2 regions of the Bradyrhizobium sp. UFLA06-06 genome follow, and region 2 is predicted to be linked to the other one. Evidence: riboswitches for the same ligand, from Rfam matches in the RefSeq annotation. Region 2 holds a riboswitch; the other holds the start of a gene.
The links. Region 2 has a riboswitch for glycine ahead of IF803_RS05045 (D-amino acid dehydrogenase). Riboswitches for the same ligand answer to the same signal wherever they lie in the genome.
Positions count from the first base shown of each region.

Region 1: another riboswitch for glycine. It lies ahead of gcvT (glycine cleavage system aminomethyltransferase GcvT); the one in region 2 lies ahead of IF803_RS05045 (D-amino acid dehydrogenase).

Region 1 is NZ_JADFUD010000090.1:5,251-12,561, reverse strand. Features, by position in the region: gene IF803_RS39235 (NADP-dependent isocitrate dehydrogenase) at 1-76, shown strand, start outside; gene IF803_RS39230 (DUF3455 domain-containing protein) at 113-613, shown strand; gene IF803_RS39225 (cyclic nucleotide-gated ion channel) at 811-2,061, opposite strand; gene alaS (alanine--tRNA ligase) at 2,073-4,760, opposite strand; glycine riboswitch at 4,963-5,051, shown strand; gene gcvT (glycine cleavage system aminomethyltransferase GcvT) at 5,193-6,338, shown strand; gene gcvH (glycine cleavage system protein GcvH) at 6,358-6,723, shown strand; gene gcvP (aminomethyl-transferring glycine dehydrogenase) at 6,747-7,311, shown strand, end outside.
Region 2 is NZ_JADFUD010000004.1:140,819-148,129, reverse strand. Features, by position in the region: gene IF803_RS05055 (ABC transporter substrate-binding protein) at 458-2,077, opposite strand; gene IF803_RS05050 (M20/M25/M40 family metallo-hydrolase) at 2,343-3,473, shown strand; glycine riboswitch at 3,565-3,671, shown strand; glycine riboswitch at 3,675-3,789, shown strand; gene IF803_RS05045 (D-amino acid dehydrogenase) at 3,864-5,213, shown strand; gene IF803_RS05040 (ABC transporter permease) at 5,374-6,315, shown strand; gene IF803_RS05035 (ABC transporter permease) at 6,319-7,206, shown strand.

The sequences.
Region 1 (7,311 bases), on a different contig from region 2:
CGACCAGCGCTGGCTCTCGACCACCGGATTCCTCGACAAGGTGTCCGACAACCTCGTGAAGGCGATCGCGGCCTGAGGCCGTCATCCCGGGAAGACAGGTGCGAGCATGACCATGGCCCTTGTCAGAGCCGTCGTGCTCGCATCGTTCTCGCTCACCGGGTCGGCGGCATTCGCTGCCGGCCCCCTGCCCGACGCGGTCGCGGCGCCCGGCGAGTCCCCGGTTCTGTCGGTCCATGCCGAGGGCGTGCAGGTCTATGAGTGCAAGCCGGTCACCGACGGCAAGCTCGCCTGGTCGTTCCGCGAACCGGTCGCCACCCTGATCGCCGATGGCCGCACGGTCGGCCGGCATTATGCGGGTCCGAACTGGGAGCATGTCGACGGCAGCGCCGTGACCGCCCGCACCGCCGGCAGCGCACCCGGCGCAACGCCTTCCGACATTGCCTGGCTGAAGCTCGAGGTGATTGCCCACCGCGGCAACGGCCTGCTCTCCGGCGTCGCAACCGTGCAGCGGATCAACACCTCGGGCGGCGAGCTCAGCGGCGCCTGCGACAAATCAGGCGCGCTGAAGGGCGCGGCATATTCGGCGGATTACGTGTTCCTGCGACGGGACTGAGCGTTTTCGAGCGAAGTGGGTAACCGGTCCGCGTGAAGAAAACGCGTCAAACGAAGAATCGAGAGCCTCGTTCCGATTCAATCGGAATGAGGTTCTAGAGCGTTTTCGAGCGAAGTGGACACCGGTTCGCGTGAAGAAAACGCGTCAAAACAAGGATCTAGAGCTTCGGTTCTGATTCAATCAGAACCGAAAATGCTCTAGTCGCGGATGCCGCCGTCGGTCTCGCGCGGCGCCTGGGCGATCTCTGCGGCGGCTAGGTCGCCGCCGGCCGCGAGCGGATCGGCAAGCCGCGCCTCGGCGGTCTCCCGGACATGCGCGGCGAGCGCCGGCATGCGCTCGATCAGGGCATGGAAGTCCTGCGCATCGAGCACCAGGAGCTTGGTCTTGCGCGTCGCCGTCACCGTGCCGGAGCGGCTGGTCCGCCGCAGCAGCGCGATCTCGCCGAAGAACGCGCCGTCGGCGAGCCGCACAAGCTGGCTCGGCAGGTCGATCTCGACCTCGCCCGCGGTGATGAAATACATCGATGACGCCGCATCGCCGCGCCGCACCAGCACCTCGCCGGCCTCGATGGTCTGCGACCGCAATAGCCGCATGATGTCGGAAATATCGGCGGCGCCAAGATGCGAGAACAGCGGCACCCGCGCCAGCATGCCCCAGGTCACGACGAAGTCGCGGCGCCGGACCTCATCGGCGAACGCGGTCGAGATGATCGCAACCGGCAGCGCGATCATCGCGAAGCCGACCACGATCGCGACCACCGTGACGGTCCGGCCGAGCGGCGTAATCGGGACGACGTCGCCGTAACCGACGGTGCCGAGCGTCACGATCGCCCACCACATCGCCTGCGGCATGGTGCCGAACTTGTCCGGCTGTACCCTGTGCTCGATGGCATAGAGCAGCGAGGCGAACAGCAGCACCGCGCCGGTGAGGATCACCACGCAGCCGAACAGCGTGCGCCGCTCGGCATGCAGCGCCGCCAGCAGCGAGCGCATCGCGGTCGAATAGCGCACCAGCTTGAGGAACGGCAGCATGCCGAACAGCACCAGCGCGGTCTTGTCGCCGATCGCGAGCGCGATGGCCGACGGCAGGAAGGCGAGCAGGTCGATCACCCCGAGCGCCGAAAAGGCGTATTCCAGCCGTGCCCGCGCCGGCGTCATATCGCGCAGCGAGTGGCCGACCACGCTCCAGAGCCGCGCGGCATATTCCAGCGCGAAGGCGATGACCGCCGCGATCTCGATGGTCGTCAGCAGCCAGCCGAACTGCGCGTCGATCTCGGGCACGGAGGCCAGGATCGCCGCCAGCACATCGACGGCGATGATGGCGACGATGACCCGGGCAAACCGCAAGCCGCCCGAATGCGGCAGATCATCGCGTTCGAGCAGCTCGTAGAGACGGTCGCGCGGCCCGGGATCGCTGATCGTGGGCTTGAGCGGAGCCGTCGCCACGATCAGCCTCTCCGTCAGGCGCCGGCCGATGCCTGTTGAGTCATGGCCTGTTCGATCGCCGACAGCGCGGCGTCCGCCTTGGCGCCGTCGGGCCCGCCGGCCTGCGCCATGTCGGGCCGGCCGCCGCCGCCCTTGCCGCCGAGCACCTCGGAGCCCTTGCGCACGAGCTCGACCGCATTGAACCGCGCGGTCAGATCGGCGGTGACGCCGACCACAATGCCGGCCTTGCCGTCCTCGGTGACGCCGACGATCGCGACCACGCCCGAGCCGATCTGCTTCTTGCCGTCGTCGACGAGACTCTTGAGATCCTTGGTCTCGACGCCCTCGACCGCGCGCGCCAGCAGCTTGACATTGCCAACCTCGCGAACGGCTGAGGCGGCGCCGTTCGACGCACCGCCGCCACCCATCGCGAGCTTCTTGCGGGCGTCGGACAGATCGCGCTCGAGCTTCTTGCGCTCCTCCATCAGCGCGGCGATGCGCGCCGGCACGTCGTCGATCGTGGTGCGCAGCTCCAGCGCCGCGGTCTTGGCCAGCGCGATGGTGTCGTTGGCGTGCTTGCGCGCGTGATGTCCGGTCAGCGCCTCGATGCGGCGCACGCCGGACGCCACCGCGCCCTCGCTGGTCACCGAGATCATGCCGATGTCGCCGGTGCGGCGGACATGGGTGCCGCCGCAGAGCTCGACCGACCAGCCGAGCGCGTTCTGGCCGTGATCGCGGGCACCCCTGCCCATCGACACGACGCGGACCTCGTCGCCGTACTTCTCGCCGAACAGCGCGCGGGCGCCGGCCTCACGGGCATCGTCGACGCCCATGATCCGGGTGGTGACCTCGTCATTCTCCAGCACGACATCGTTGGCGATGTCCTCGATCCGGGCGAGCTCTTCCGGCGTGATCTGCTTCGGATGCACGAAGTCGAAGCGCAGCCGGTCCGGCGTGACCAGCGAGCCGCGCTGGGCGATGTGATCGCCGAACACCTGGCGCAGCGCCTCGTGCAACAAATGCGTCGCCGAATGGTTGGCGCGGATCGACGAACGCCTGGCGTGATCGACCTCGAGCTGCAGCGCGGTGCCGACGCCGAGCGTGCCCTGCTCCACCGTGCCAAGATGCACGAACAGATCGCCGGCCTTCTTCTGCGTGTCGGTGACGCGGAACTTGACGCCCTCGCCGGTGAGCACGCCGATGTCGCCGACCTGGCCGCCGGACTCGCCGTAGAACGGGGTCTGGTTCAGCACGATCGCGCCGCTCTCGCCGGCCTTCAGGCTCTCGACCTCGGCGCCGTCCTTGATCAGCGCCGTCACCGCGCCTTCCGCGCTCTCGGTCTCGTAGCCGAGGAATTCGGTCGCGCCGAGCTTCTCGCGCAGCGGGAACCAGATCGCCTCGCTCGCCGCCTCGCCCGAGCCCGCCCAGGAGGCACGCGCCTTCACGCGCTGCCGCTCCATCGCGTCGGTGAACGAAGCCTGGTCGACGCTGATGCCGCGCGACTTCAGCGCGTCCTGCGTCAGATCCAGCGGAAAACCATAGGTGTCGTACAGCGTGAACGCGGTGTCGCCGTCGAACATGTCGCCCTTCTTGAGGCCGGCGCTCTTCTCGTCGAGGATCGACAGGCCGCGCGCCAGCGTCTTGCGGAAGCGCGTCTCCTCCAACCGCAGCGTCTCCTCAATCAGCTTCTCCGCGCGAACCAGATCCGGATAGGCCTGGCCCATCTCGCGGACCAGCGCCCAGACGAGGCGATGCATCAGCGGCTCGCTCGCGCCCAAAAGCTGCGCATGGCGCATCGCGCGGCGCATGATCCGGCGCAGCACGTAGCCACGGCCCTCGTTCGACGGCAGCACGCCGTCGGTGATCAGGAACGCCGACGAGCGCAGATGGTCCGCGATCACCCGATACGACCCAACGTTCTGCTCGTTCGGACCGTGCCCGAGGGTAGACGCGGCGGCATCAATCAGGTTGCGGAACAGATCGGTCTCGAACACGCTCTCGACGCCCTGCAGGATGGCCGCCATGCGCTCCAGCCCCATGCCGGTGTCGATCGAGGGACGCGGCAGCGCCACGCGCTCCTCCTTCGTCACCTGCTCGTACTGCATGAACACCAGGTTCCAGAATTCGAGGAAGCGATCGCCATCCTCCTCCGGGCTGCCCGGAGGGCCGCCCCAGATGTGCTCGCCGCGGTCGATGAAGATCTCGGAGCACGGACCGCATGGGCCGGTGTCGCCCATCGCCCAGAAATTGTCCGAGGTCGGGATCCGGATGATGCGGTCGTCCGAGAAGCCCGCGATCTTCTTCCAGTAGCCGGCCGCCTCGTCGTCGGTGTGGTAGACGGTGACCAGCAGCTTGTCCTTCTTCAGCCCGAAATCCTTGGTGATCAGATTCCAGGCGAGCTCGATCGCGCGCTCCTTGAAGTAATCGCCGAACGAGAAGTTGCCGAGCATCTCGAAGAAGGTGAGATGGCGCGCGGTGTAGCCGACATTGTCGAGGTCGTTATGCTTGCCGCCGGCGCGCACGCACTTCTGCGACGTCGTGGCGCGCTGGTAGCTGCGCTTCTCGACGCCGGTGAAGACGTTCTTGAACTGCACCATGCCGGCATTGGTGAACATCAAGGTCGGGTCGTTGCGCGGAACCAGCGGCGACGAGGCCACGATCTCGTGGCCGTTCTCCTTGAAGAAGTTCAGAAATGTCGACCTGATGTCGTTGACGCTGCTCATGTTCATCCAATCGGAAAAAGGGGCCGGCCAGCCGCAAAAAGGCGTCATTTTCCGGCCGAACGCTTTTAGACATTGCCAGCTGCGGTGTCCAGAAACTGTGCAGGCGGATCATGGGCTTGCCGCGGCAGCACAAAGCCCATTGGATAGTTGCTGCAGCTGCGTTGACAGTCTTGGTGGCGCCGTGTTTTCTACCTACCTATACCTAGTCACGTCGGGAGAGACCGGCCTTACCGCCGGCGCCGAAGGAGCAACCGCCCCGGAAACTCTCAGGCAAAAGGACCGCGTGACGTCTGACATCTGGAAAGAGACGCTGGGGTTCGCCCCGATGCGTCCGCCGACGGGATAATACTCTCAGGCACAGCGACAGATGGGGCTTTCTGCAGGTTTCTCAAGGGGAAATAGGTCCCCGACGGGAACCGCGAGGGCCCTGTGATGCTTGCACGCGAAACTTCTCCGCTGAAACAGACCCCGCTGCACGCGCTGCACCTGGCGCGCGGCGCCAAGATGGTGCCGTTCGCCGGCTACGACATGCCGGTGCAATATGCGGCCGGCGTGCTGAAGGAGCATCTGCACACCCGCAAGGAAGCCGGCCTGTTCGACGTGTCGCACATGGGCCAGCTCGTCCTGAAGGCCAAATCCGGCAAGGTCACCGACGCGGCGCTCGCGCTGGAAAAACTGGTGCCGCAGGACATCGTCGGTATCGCGCCGGGACGGCAGCGCTACGCGCAATTCACCAACAATGACGGCGGCCTGCTCGACGACCTGATGGTCGCGAATTTCGGCGATCACCTGTTCCTGGTGGTCAACGCCGCCTGCAAGGCCGAGGACGAGGCGCATCTGCGTGCGAATCTCGCCGACACTTGCGAGATCGTATCGCTGGCCGACCGCGCGCTGATCGCACTGCAGGGGCCGAAGGCCGAATCGGCGCTGGCGAAACTTTGTGCAGATGTCAGTTCGATGAAATTCATGGACGCCGGTCCGCGCCGCGTCGGCGACGTCGACTGCTTCGTCTCGCGCTCCGGCTACACCGGCGAGGACGGCTTTGAGATTTCCGTGCCCGCAGACAAGGTGGAAGCCCTGGTCACCGCGCTGCTCGACAATCCCGACGTGCTGCCGATCGGGCTCGGCGCGCGCGACAGCCTGCGGCTCGAAGCCGGGCTGTGCCTCTACGGCCATGACATCGACACCACGACGACGCCGGTCGAAGGCGCGCTGGAATGGTCGGTGCAGAAGGTTCGCCGCAGCGGCGGCGCCCGCGCCGGCGGCTTCCCGGGCGCCGACAAGATTCTCGCGCAATTCGCAGATGGCGCCGCGCGCCGGCGGGTCGGCCTGAAGCCCGACGGCCGCGCCCCGGTGCGCGAAGGCGCCGCATTGTTCGCCGATGCCGCCTCGACCGACCAGATCGGCAAGGTGACCTCGGGCGGCTTCGGCCCGAGCCTCAATGCGCCGGTCGCGATGGGCTATCTGCCGACCGCCCTTTCCGCGGTCGGCACCACCGTTTTCGCCGAAGTGCGCGGCCAGCGGCTGCCGCTCAAGGTCGCCGCCACGCCCTTCGTCCCCAATACCTACAAACGCTGAACGCCAAAGGATCGATCCCATGACGACGCTGTACACGTCCGACCACGAATGGCTCCGCATCGAGGGCGACGTCGCCACGATCGGGATCACAGACTATGCGCAGTCGCAGCTCGGCGACGTCGTGTTCGTCGAACTGCCCAAGGTCGGCCGCAGCCTGAAGAAGGCCGAGGCCGCCGCTGTCGTGGAATCCGTCAAGGCCGCTTCCGACGTTTACGCGCCGATCTCCGGCGAGGTGGTCGAGGTCAACGACGCGCTCGCCGCCGAGCCCGCGCTGGTCAATTCAGACGCTGGCGGCAAGGCCTGGTTCTTCAAGATGAAGATTGCCGACAAGGGCGAGCTCGGCGGCCTGATGGACGAGGCCGCCTACGCCGCGCACACCGCCTAAAGGATCACTCCGAGGACCACGTCATGAACGCGCCCTTCAAGCCGATCAACGAAGCCGCCACCGATTTCGTCCGCCGCCACATCGGACCGTCGCCGCGCGACGTCAACGCGATGCTGGAGACGGTCGGCGCCGCGAGCCTGCAGGCGCTGATGCACGAGACGCTGCCGGCGTCGATCCGCCAGAAGGCGCCGCTCGATCTCGGCCGGGCGCTGAGCGAGACCGAGGCGCTCGCGCATATGAGCGAGCTCGCCGCGCAGAACCAGGTGTTCACTTCGCTGATCGGCCAGGGCTATTCGGGCACCATCCTGCCCGCGGTGATCCAGCGCAACATTCTGGAGAACCCGGCCTGGTACACCGCCTATACGCCGTACCAGCCGGAGATCAGCCAGGGCCGGCTCGAAGCCCTGTTCAACTTCCAGACCATGATCTGCGACCTCACCGGGCTCGATGTCGCCAACGCCTCGCTGCTCGACGAGGCGACCGCCGCGGCGGAAGCGATGGCGCTCGCCGAGCGCCACTCGCAGGTCAAGGCGAAGGTGTTCTTCGTCGACAAGGAGGTGCATCCGCAGACGCTGGCGGTGATGCGCA
Region 2 (7,311 bases):
TCGCATTGTCAAATCAATTTGGTCGGAGATCGGCGATGGAGATTGCAAACTGCAATCGGATTGCAAACTGCAATCGGATTGCGAAGAGCAATCGGATTGCGACCGGTATCGGACCGACGCAGCTCACGAGCCTGTCGAGCCCGAGCAGCATGAGACCAGACCACGGCGATTAGCGGTCGCCGGTTCGGAACTCATGCACTGGGTATTCGTTGTCATGCCGCAATTGGAGCATGACGATGCCGAACGACGATCCATCCGCACAGCGCGCAACCGACAAATGCGATCAGCGCAAGGAGCGCCCCTCCCCGCCGCGCAGCGCGCCACCAGGCGGGCCACCGCTTAGCGACGGATTGGAGCAGCTTCGCGACAGCCACACCTGACAAGCGATAGCGCGAAAAGAAAATGGCCGGGACAAGTCCCGGCCATTTGTTTTGCGTCAAGCCGTCAAGCCGCAAGCTTACTCGGACTTGTCGATATTCCAGAAGATCGGCGTCGCCGGGCCGTCGAGCACGCCGGTGAGCGACTTCCGCCAGGCGCTCGGAATGGTGTACTGGCCGAGCGGAACGTAGATCACCTGATCGTAGGCCTCGGTCTGGATTTCGGTGGCGATCTTCTTCTTTTCCTCAGCCGAGCCAGCGCGCGCGAACTTGTCACGCAGCTCCTCGATCTTCGGGTCTTCGGCCCAACCGAACCAGCCGCCATTCTTGCCGCGACCGGTGATCGACGCGTTAACGATCGGGTCGGAGACGTCGGCCGCGACCCAGTTGGTGAAGAACATGTTCCAGCCGCCCTCCTTCGGCGGCTTCTGGCTGGCGCGGCGGGTCACCACGGTCTGCCAGTCGGTGGCCTGCAGGTCGACCTTGAAGCCGGCCTCGCGCAACTGCTGCGCAGCCACGACCGGCTGGGCCTTCAACGTCGTGACGTCGCCCGGCGCCATGATCACCACGGGGGTGCCGTCGTAGCCGGACGCGGCGAGCGCCTTCTTGGCTTCCGCCAGGCCGTTGCCCTTCACCAGCGTTTCGGCCCCGACGTCGGTCTCGAGCGGCGTGCCGCAGACGAAGAAGGCGCCGCAGATCTTCTGGTACTTGGCGTTGCCGACCAGCGCGTCGAGCACGTCCTTCTGGTTCATCGCCAGGAACGCAGCCCGGCGCACCTTCGGATTGTCGAACGGCGGATAGAGGAAGTTCATGCGTCCGAGGGTCTGGAAGCCGAACTTGTTCAGGACGTCGATCTTGAGATCCGGATTGGCTTCGAGCACCGGCAGCATGTCGAACGGAAGGTTCTCCATGAAATCGATATCGCCGGACTGCAACGCGTTCACCGCGGTCTGCGCATCGGCCATCGTGACCCACTCGACGCGGTCGACCTTGACGACCTTGCCGCCCGCGGTCCAGCTCGCCGGCTCCTTGCGCGGCACGTAGTCCTTGTTCTTCTCATAGACCGCCTTCACGCCCGGCTGGAATTCCGCCTGCACGAATTTGAACGGTCCGGAGCCGATCTGTTCCGGGATCGGCTTGTCCGGCGGCGTCTCGGCAAGACGCTTCGGCATCATGAACGGCACGCGCGACGACGGCTTGCCGATCGATTCCAGCACGAGGCCGTAGGGTTCCTTCAGCTTCAGCGTGATGGTCTTGGCGTCGGTCGCCTCCAGGCTCGCGACGAAGTCCATCAGCTTCTGGCCCATGCCGTCGACCTTGCCCCAACGCTGCAGCGAGGCGACGCAGTCTTCCGCGGTGACCGGCGCGCCGTCGTGCCACTTCAGGCCGTCGCGCAGCGTGAACGTATAGGTCAGCTTGTCGTCGGAAACCTTCCAGTCCGCCATCTGCGGCTGGATCTTGAAATTGGAATCCGTCGCCAGCAGCGTGTCATAGATCATGTAACCATGATCGCGGGTGATGTAGGCCGTGGTCATGATCGGATCGATGACGCGCAGATCCGAATGCATCACCGCGGTGATGGTCTTGCCCGCGGCCATCGCCTGCGGTGCGAATGACAATTCCTGCGGCGCGAACGACAGCGCGAGCGCCGTCAACGCGGCCGCTAGCGTGCGGTGTTTCCAACGCGAGATAGGGAACATGCAATCTCTCCTGACGTGTAACTGGTCAAAGCCGGCTTATTCGTTATGCACGCGGTTCGTTATTTAGGCGAACTAACATGCTGTATGGCTTGTGAAATCGAGACTTGCACCAAGCGCCAAGCGCGTCAATCGGTTTCAGGCCGCATCGGACGTACACAAACGAATGAGCCCGCACGCCAGATTTTGGCTTTACAAAATCGTCGGCTGAGATTTTCGTAACGCGCGCGCGATGCCGGCGCCGTCAGAACAACAAGAGAGAAAAACGATGAACCCAGCCAATCTCCCCTTTGATTCCGAAACGATGCTGCAGGGCCTGCGCAGCTGGGTGGAGTGCGAAAGCCCGACCTGGGACGCCGCCGCGGTCGAGCGCATGCTCGATCTCGCCGCCCGCGAGATGGCGATCATGGGTGCGACGATCGAGCGCATCGCCGGACGCCAGGGCTTTGCGGGCTGCGTCCGCGCCCGTTTCCCCCATCCGAAACAAGGCCAGCCCGGCATCCTGATCGCCGGCCATCTGGACACCGTGCACCCGGTCGGCACCATCGAGAAGCTGAAGTGGCGGCGCGAAGGCAACAAGTGCTTCGGGCCGGGCATCTTCGACATGAAGGGCGGCAACTACCTGTCGATCGAGGCGATCAGGCAATTGGCGCGCGCCTCCTTCACGACTCCGCTGCCGATCACCGTGCTGTTCACCCCCGACGAAGAGGTCGGCACGCCGTCGACGCGCGACATCATCGAGGCGGAAGCCGCGCGCAACAAATACGTGCTGGTGCCGGAGCCCGGCCGTCCGAACAACGGCGTCGTCACCGGCCGTTACGCGATCGCGCGCTTCAATCTGGAAGCCACCGGCAAGCCCAGCCATGCCGGCGCGACGCTGTCTTCCGGGCGTTCCGCGATCCGCGAGATGGCGCGGCAGATCATCGCCATCGACGGCATGACCACCGAGGACTGCACCTTCTCGGTCGGCATCGTGCATGGCGGCCAGTGGGTCAATTGCGTCGCGACGACCTGCACCGGCGAAGCCCTCAGCATGGCCAAGCGCCAGGCCGATCTCGACCGTGGCGTCGAGCGCATGCTAGCACTGTCGGGCACCGCCAACGACGTGACCTTCAAGGTGACGCGCGGCGTCACCCGCCCGGTGTGGGAGCCCGATGCGGGCACCATGGCGCTGTATGAAAAAGCAAAAGGCCTTGCGGCGGCGATGGGTCTCGATCTGCCGCACGGCAGCGCCGGCGGCGGCTCGGACGGCAATTTCACCGGCGCGATGGGCATCCCCACGCTCGACGGCCTCGGTGTTCGCGGCGCCGATGCGCATACGCTCAACGAGCATATCGAGGTCGACAGCCTCGCCGAGCGTGGTCGCCTGATGGCGGCATTGTTGGCGACGCTGGACTGACATCGATTGCACTGCACAACACGTTGGCACTGCCGGACCGAAATTTAGCCTTGTCCATTTTTAAGGCTTCGCCTACGGTCCGGCCGTCCAACGCGACGATGCGGGAGAGATCGAAGCGACAACATTCGTGTTGTTGCCTTCGGCGCCGACGGAGCAACCGCCCCGGAAACTCTCAGGCAAAAGGACTGTATCGTCAGGACGATCTGGAGAGAGACGAACATGGCCGCACATCAAGGGCCATGACGTCCACCGAAGGGGATAGTTCGCTTCTGGCTCCGGCCCGATGCGGATCAAGCTCTCAGGTACCGTGACAGATGGGGCGCCGGATGCCGGTTTCACCGGTGGTTCGGCGACTCTAACCCACGGGAGCCTGAAGACCATCAGCCACATATTGCGATCATCGGCGCCGGCATCACCGGCGTTACGACGGCCTATGCCCTGCTTGAACGCGGCTACAAGGTGACTGTCCTCGACAGGCATCGCTACGCCGGGATGGAAACCTCGTTCGCCAATGGCGGACAGCTTTCCGCCAGCAACGCCGAAGTCTGGAACAGTGCTGCGACCATCCTCAAGGGTCTGCGCTGGATGCTCAGAAGCGACGCGCCGCTGCTGATGAACCCGAAGCCGAGCTGGCACAAATATTCCTGGATCGGCGAGTTCGTCGGCGGCATCACGCGCTATCGCAGCAACACGATCGAGACCACGCGGCTCGCAATCGAAGCGCGCAAGCACCTGTTCTCGATCGCACAGCGCGAGAATATCGCCTTCGATCTCGAACGCCGCGGCATCCTGCACGTCTATCACGACAAGGCCGGGTTCGAGGCGGGCCTGCGGGTCAACACGCTGCTGCAGCAAGGCGGGCTCGACCGCCGGCCGGTGACCCCGGACGAAATCCGCGTCATCGAACCCGCGCTGCAGACAACCTGCTATGGCGGCTTCTTCACGCCGTCGGACGCGACCGGCGATATCCACAAATTCACGCGCGGGCTTGCCGACGCCTGCATCCGCCGTGGCGCGAGCTTTGTCCATGAAGCCGACGTCGACACGATCGCACGCGGCGATGACGGCTTCCGCATCGACTGGAACGAAGTTGCTTCAGATGATGCTGCGGTCGCGACGCGGCAGCAATTGCAAGCGGACGGGATCGTGATTTGCGCCGGCGTGGCGAGCCGCCACTTCGCCAGCCTGCTCAACGACCGCGTCAATGTCTATCCGGTGAAGGGCTATTCGATCACGGTGCAGCTCGATGCGCCGCAAAGCCGGAACGCGGCCCCAACCGTCAGCCTACTCGATGAAGCTGCGAAGATCGTCACCAGCCGGCTCGGCGCCGACCGCTTCCGCATCGCCGGCACCGCCGAGTTCAACGGCTTCAACCGCGACATTCGCGCCGACCGCATTCAACCGCTGGTGGATTGGGTGCGGCATCATTTCCCAAGGATCGATACGTCGAAAGTCGTGCCCTGGGCAGGCCTGCGCCCGATGATGCCGAACATGATGCCGGTGGTTCGCGCCGGACGGATTCCGGGCGTGTTCTACAACACGGGCCACGGTCATCTCGGCTGGACGCTGTCGGCGGCGACGGCGCAGATAGTAGCCCAGGCGATCGACGATTGGCGCGACCTCGACACGCCGCCGATGGCGCCGTCGTTCGGTGCCGGGCTCGACGTGTCCACTAACGCGCGCAAAGCTGAAATCAATCCACCTTCCAGTGGACTGCTTCGAACTTCACCGGAGGAATAATCGCGGCCAACAGGACTGATTAGCTGCACCGCAAAAACCGCAGCACCGATGGCATGGGACTTGCTCAAGTTCTACCGTGAGTCTGCTACCATCTGTGCTACGGTCTGGTGTGCAACGGTCCCGCTGGGGACTTCATCGACCACAACCCAACGGATCAAATTTGCTCGGATATCTGCTTCGCCGCATCCTCGCCGCCATTCCCGTGATGGGCGTGGTGGCTCTGTTCGTGTTCCTGTTGCTGCGGCTGACGCCGGGCGACCCGGCCGCCATCCTCGCCGGCGACAACGCGACGCCCGAACAACTCGAACGCATCCGGACCTCGCTCGGTCTGAACGAGCCGATCTACATCCAGTTCTATACCTGGGTCGCCAAGTTGCTGCACGGCGACCTCGGCGTGTCCCTGATCTCGAACAAGCCGATCCTCGAGATGATCGGCCCGCGTCTCGAGCCTTCGATCTCGGTCGCGCTGGCCACCATCATCCTCTCGATCCTGGTCGCGGTGCCGCTCGGCGTGATCGCGGCGTGGAAACACGGCACCTGGATCGACCGTTTCGTGATGGGACTGTCGGTGCTCGGCTTCTCGGTGCCGGTGTTCGTGATCGGCTATGTGCTGATCCAGATCTTTGCGATCGATCTGCGCTGGGTGCCGGTGCAGGGCTTCAAGAGCATCTCGGCCGGCTTCGGCCCGTTCTTTGAGCGCATCATCCTGCCGACCTGCACCCTCTCCTTCATCTACGTCGCCCTGATCGCGCGCATGACGCGGGCATCGATGCTCGACGTGCTCGGTGAGGATTACGTGCGCACGGCGCGGGCCAAGGGCATCGGCGAGACCGGCGTGCTGCTGCGCCATGCGCTGCGCAACGCGGCCGTGCCGGTCATCACGGTGATCGGTTCCGGCTTCGCGCTGTTGATCTCCGGGGTCGTCGTCACCGAAAGCGTGTTCAACCTGCCCGGCATCGGCCGCCTCACCGTCGATGCGGTGCTGGCGCGCGACTATCCGGTGATCCAGGCGATGATCCTGTTGACGTCGGGTATCTACGTCGCGGTCAATCTGTTGATCGACCTCGCCTACACCCTGCTCGATCCTCGTATCCGGTACTGAGCAATGGCGATCGAAACCCTTCCCGAATCCTCTATTCCCGTTACCCGGCCGTTCCGCGTCAAGTTCGGCTTCCTGACGTCGACGCCGATCATCGCGATTGCGACGATCTGCCTCGCCCTCATCATCCTGATGGCGATCTTCGCGCCGCTGCTTGCGCCGCACGATCCGCTGCTGCTGACGCCGTCGCAGCGGCTGAAGCCGTCGAGCGCGCAATATCTGCTCGGCACCGACGCCTATGGCCGCGACCTGTTGTCGCGCATCATCTACGGCGCACGGATCTCGCTGGTGATCGGGCTCGGCGCCGCCGTCTGCTCGATCGCCATCGGCCTTCTGATCGGCCTCGTCGCCGGCTTCTTCCGCTGGGTCGATGCGGTGCTGATGCGCGTGATGGACGGCTTGATGGCGATCCCCGCCATCCTGCTCGCGATCGCCGTGGTGTCGCTGTCGGGTGCCAGCATCTGGACCGTGATGGTCGCGATCACCATCCCCGAGATCCCGCGCGTGGCGCGGCTGGTACGCTCGGTGGTGCTGACCGCACGCGAGGAACCTTATGTCGAGGCCGCGATCTCGCTCGGCACCAGCCTGCCGAAGATCATGTGGCGGCATTTGATGCCGAACACCATCGCGCCGCTGATCGTGCAAGGCACCTATGTCTGCGCGTCAGCAATCCTGACCGAGGCGATCCTGTCGTTCCTCGGCGCCGGCATCTCGCCGGAAACGCCGACCTGGGGCAACATCATGGCCGAGGGCCGCGCCTATTTCCAGGTCAAGCCGTCGCTGATCTTCTGGCCGGGGCTGCTGCTCTCGATCGCCATTCTCAGCGTCAACCTGATCGGCGACGCCGCGCGTGACGCGCTCGATCCCCGCATGAAGCAGCGTGAGGGCAAGTGACGGCTTCAATGCCAATTGAAGCCGTCATCCCGGGGCGGTGCGAAGCACCGAACCCGGGATCTCGAGATTCCGGGTTCGATGCTTCGCATCGCCCCGGAATGACAG